One region of the Melissospora conviva genome, then DNA from elsewhere that is predicted to be linked to it. Evidence: predicted binding sites of a transcription regulator. Region 1 holds the regulator's gene; the other holds the start of a gene.
The links. The regulator HrcA, encoded in region 1, represses chaperone genes, less so after heat shock. The targets are predictions, from matches to a motif close to GGTTNGCACNCTCNNNNNGAGNGTGCNAACC.
Positions count from the first base shown of each region.

Region 2: groES (co-chaperone GroES) is a predicted target of HrcA. The motif match lies at 1,535-1,565, and genes of this name have one in related genera.

Region 1 covers NZ_JBLLDT010000010.1:52,590-54,983, forward strand. The annotation lists gene ACK8GG_RS19600 (DUF4870 domain-containing protein) at 1-197, opposite strand, end outside; gene hrcA (heat-inducible transcriptional repressor HrcA) at 505-1,527, shown strand; gene dnaJ (molecular chaperone DnaJ) at 1,594-2,394, shown strand, end outside.
Region 2 covers NZ_JBLLDT010000008.1:200,843-203,236, forward strand. The annotation lists gene groL (chaperonin GroEL) at 1-1,020, opposite strand, end outside; gene groES (co-chaperone GroES) at 1,090-1,398, opposite strand; gene ACK8GG_RS18420 (THUMP-like domain-containing protein) at 1,714-2,394, shown strand, end outside.

The DNA of each region.
Region 1 (2,394 bases):
TATCCGCCGGGCTGCTCGTAGCCGCCGGGCTGGCCGTACGCGCCGGGCTGCTGGCCGTACTCGCCCGGCTGCTGGTCGTAGGCGCCGGGTTGCCCGCCGCCGGAGGTCGGCGAGCCGTAGGGAGGGTTCTGCCCCTGCGGCGGGGGAGAGGTGGGATCGGGCCGGTCCGATCCGTGTTGCGGCGGGAAATCGGTCATAGCCTCAACGGTAGGGCCGAGGCGCAACCGGCGAGACGGCGACACTGCGATCCGACAGCTCGGTCACCGCCGGCGCTGAGCAGGCGCGCCGGCGCCCCGGGCGCCACCTCGGGTTGATCATCGCGCTCCGGCCCCGCGCGACGTACACTGGCACTCGCTACAGTCGAGTGCCAGCAGGGCGTGAGGTCGGCCGATCCGGTCGCCGCCCGGCCTGGCAGCGGTTCGCGTGCTCGCCGCGGCAGTGGCCGCGCACCGGGCCCGCTGCCGGGGCAGCACCTTCGACTGTCGTCACCGCAAAGGGGGAGGGATGAGTCTCGACGAACGCAAACTCGACGTGCTGCGGGCGATCGTCGAGGACTACGTCGCCACCCAGGAGCCGGTCGGCAGCAGGGCCCTGGTCGAGCGGCACCAGCTCGGCGTCTCGCCGGCCACGGTGCGCAACGACATGGCGGTGCTGGAGGAAGAGGGCTTCATCCGGCAGCCGCACACCAGCGCCGGCCGGGTCCCCACCGACCGCGGCTACCGCCTCTTCGTTGACCGGCTCTCCCGGATCAAGCCCCTCTCGCCCGCCGAACGGCGGGCGATCGAGCGCTTCATGGCCGGCGCCGTCGACCTCGACGACGTCGTGCACCGCACCGTCCGACTGCTCGCGCAGCTGACCCGCCAGGTCGCGGTGGTGCAGTACCCCAGCCTGGCCCGTTCCGCCGTACGCCACCTGGAGCTGGTGCCGATCTCCACCACCCGGCTGATGCTGGTGATGATCACCGACACCGGCCGGGTCGAGCAGCGGCTGGTGGAGATGCCCGGCCCGACCCCGGGTGAGGACGTCACCGAGCTGCGGCGGCTGGTCAACGAGAAGCTCTGCGGCAAGAAGCTCTCCGACACCCCGCCGCTGGTGCAGACGCTGGTCGAGGAGGCGTCACCGCTGCTGCGCGGGGCGATGACCTGCCTGGCCACCGTGCTGCTGGAGACGCTGGTCGAGCGACACGAGGAACGAATCGCGCTGGCCGGCACCGCTAACCTGACCCGGGGTGGTCTCCTTGACTTCCAGGGTTCGCTTCGGCCGGTCCTCGAGGCGCTCGAGGAGGAGGTCGTGCTCCTCAAGCTGATCGGCGAGACCGAACCGAGCGCGACCCGGGTACGCATCGGCGACGAGAACGAGATCGACAACCTGCGGGCGACGTCGGTGGTGAGCGCCGGGTACGGCCCCGGCAGCACCATCGTCGGCGGGCTGGGGGTGCTCGGCCCGACCCGGATGGATTACCCCGGGACGATCGCCACCGTGCGGGCCGTGGCACGCTACGTCGGCGAGCTGCTCGCACAGAACTGACCAGGGGCAACCGGCCCGAGGACCGGCGAACGTCAAGCGACACAGACGATGGGGACACCGAACGCAGTGGCCAGGGACTACTACGGAATTCTCGGCGTCAGCCGGGGAGCCTCCGACGACGAGATCAAGCGCGCCTACCGCAAGCTGGCCCGCCAGTACCACCCGGACGTGAATCCGGATCCGGAGGCCCAGGAGAAGTTCAAGGAGATCAACGCCGCGTACGAGGTCCTCTCCGACGACCAGAAGCGGCAGATCGTCGACCTCGGGGGTGACCCACTCGCCCCCGGCGGTGGCGGCGCCCCCGGCGGCGCCGGCCCGTTCGTCGGATTCCAGGACATCATGGACGCCTTCTTCGGCGGCGCCGGTGGCGGCGCCGGGCGAGGCCCGCGCCCGCGTACCCGGCCCGGCTCCGACGCGATCATCCGGCTTGAGCTGGACCTCAACGAGACCGCCTTCGGGGTGGAGGCGCCGATCACGGTCGACACCGCCGTGCTCTGCACCACCTGCAGCGGCGCCGGCACGGCCGCCGGTACCCACCCGGCGACCTGTGACGCCTGCGGCGGGCGCGGTGAGGTCCAGTCGGTGCAGCGCACCTTCCTCGGCCAGGTGATGACCGCCCGCCCCTGCACCGTCTGCTCCGGCCACGGCAGCACCATCCCGAACCCCTGCGGGACCTGCGCCGGTGACGGCCGGGTCCGCACCCGGCGTTCGCTGACGGTCAAGATCCCGGCCGGTGTCGAGGACGGCATGCGCATCCGCCTGGCCCAGCAGGGCGAGGTCGGCCCCGGTGGCGGCACCCCCGGCGACCTCTACGTGGAGATCCACGAGCGGCCGCACGACGTCTACTCGCGCAAGGGCGACGACCTG
Region 2 (2,394 bases), on a different contig from region 1:
GATGTCGGCATCGCTGCCGCCGCCGTCGACGACGGTCGTCGTCTCCTTGTCGACCACGATGCGGCGGGCGGAGCCGAGCGACTCCAGGCCGACCTGGTCGAGCTTGTAGCCGAGCTCCGGTGCGACGAGCTCGCCGCCGGTCATGATCGCCATGTCCTGCAGCATCGCCTTGCGGCGGTCACCGAAACCGGGCGCCTTGACCGCGCAGACCTTGACGGTCTTGCGCAGGGCGTTGACGACCAGGGTGGAGAGCGCCTGGCCCTCCACGTCCTCGGCGACGATGAGCAGCGGCTTGCCGCTCTCGACGACCTTCTCCAGCAGCGGGAGCAGCTCCTCGATGGCGCTGATCTTCTGCGTGGTGATGAGGATGTAGGCGTCCTCGAGGACGGCGATCTGCTCTTCGAGGTCGGTGACGAAGTTCGGCGACAGGTAGCCCTTGTCGAACTGCAGGCCCTCGGTCACCTCGAGCGCGGTCTCCAGGGTGGAGCCCTCCTCGACGGTGATGACGCCGTCACGGCCGACCTTCTCCATCGCCTCGGCGATCAGCTCGCCGATGGTGGCGTCCTGCGCGGAGATCGTCGCCACGTGCGCGATCGACTCCTTGGAGCTGACCTCGGAGGCCTTGGCGAGCAGCGCCTCGGAGATCTTGGCGGCCGCGGCGTCGATGCCCCGCTTGACGCCGATCGGGTTGGTGCCCGCGGCGATGTTGCGCAGTCCTTCACGGACCATCGCCTGGGCCAGCACGGTCGCGGTGGTGGTCCCGTCGCCGGCGACGTCGTTGGTCTTGGTCGCCACCTCCTTGACCAGCTGCGCGCCGAGGTTCTCGTACGGGTTGGTGAGTTCGATCTCCTTGGCGATGGTCACGCCATCGTTGGTGATCGTGGGTGCGCCGAACTTCTTGTCGAGGACGACGTTGCGTCCGCGCGGGCCGAGGGTCACCTTGACCGTGTCGGCGAGCGCGTTGACGCCGTGCTCCAGCAGGTGCCGGGCGTCATCCGAGAAGCTCAGGATCTTCGCCATGAATGTCCCTCCAGGCGGCGCTGCCCCGGCCCGGCGAACCGGACCGGGGCAGCATCGTTGATCAGTTGATTACTTCTCGATGACCGCGAGGACGTCGCGGGCGGAGAGCACCAGGTACTCCTCGCCGGCGTACTTGACCTCGGTGCCGCCGTACTTGGAGTAGATGACGGTGTCACCGACCTTGACGTCGACCGGAATCCGGTTGCCGTTGTCGTCGATGCGGCCGGGGCCGACAGCGAGGACAGTGCCCTCCTGCGGCTTCTCCTTGGCGGTGTCGGGAATCACGATGCCCGACGCAGTGGTGGTCTCAGCCTCGTTCGCCTGGACCAGGATCCGGTCCTCGAGCGGCTTGATCGCAACCTTGGTCGCGGTAGTCACGGGCATACCCTCCTGGGGTACTGGTTTCTGTACCGGCCGACGGGGTCGGTCGGCGAATCTGCCACATGCCACCTGGCGGGTCCGTCGTCGCGGGTGCCGGTCCGCCGGGCGTTTCGCCCCCGGGCCGAAGCCCGGAAGCTGGCACCCTCAGGGCGAGAGTGCTAATCGCAGATTAGGCGGAGGCTGGCACTCCGTCAAGGAGAGTGCCAACAACGATGTCCCTCGTGTCCTCTTTTGCGCCCCGAGGGCCGCCGCCGGGGCCGGACCCGGGAACCGCGCGCGAAAGCGGCGCGGGGCTGCGACGACAATGGGCGCGTGGATCTCGACCAGCTCGCCGCCCTGCACACCCCGGCCGGCCGTACGGCCCTGGCGGCGGCGACCGGGCTGGCCGGCGGCGACCCGCTCACCGCCGCCGCCGCGCTGCGCGCCGGCGGCACCCCACCGGAGCTGGCGGCGGCCGCGCTGACCCAGGCCGAGCTGCGCCGCCGGGCGACCGGGAAGTTCGGGCCGGCCGCGGCACGGATGTTCTTCACCCGGGCAGGTCTGGAGCAGGCGACCCGGCAGGTCGTGGCGCAGCGGCGCGCGGCACGGCTGCACGCCGCGGGCGTACGGGCCCTCGCCGACCTCGGCTGCGGTATCGGCGCCGACGCGCTCGCCGCCGCCCGCGCCGGAATCCGGGTGCGCGCCGTCGACGCCGACCCGCTCACCGCGGCGATGGCCGCCGCCAACGCCGCCGCGCTGGGGCTCGGCGAGCTGCTCACGGTCGATTGCGCCGACGCCACGACCGTCGACCTGACCGGCGTGGACGCGGTCTTCTGCGACCCCGCCCGCCGCTCGGGAGGCCGGCGCATCTTCGACCCGGCGGCCTACTCGCCGCCCTGGGATTTCGTTGTCGGCCTGGCCGGGCGGGTCGGCCGTACAGTGGTCAAGGTCGCACCCGGCATCGACCACGCCCTGGTCCCGGCCGGCGCCGAAGCCGAGTGGGTCAGCGTCGAC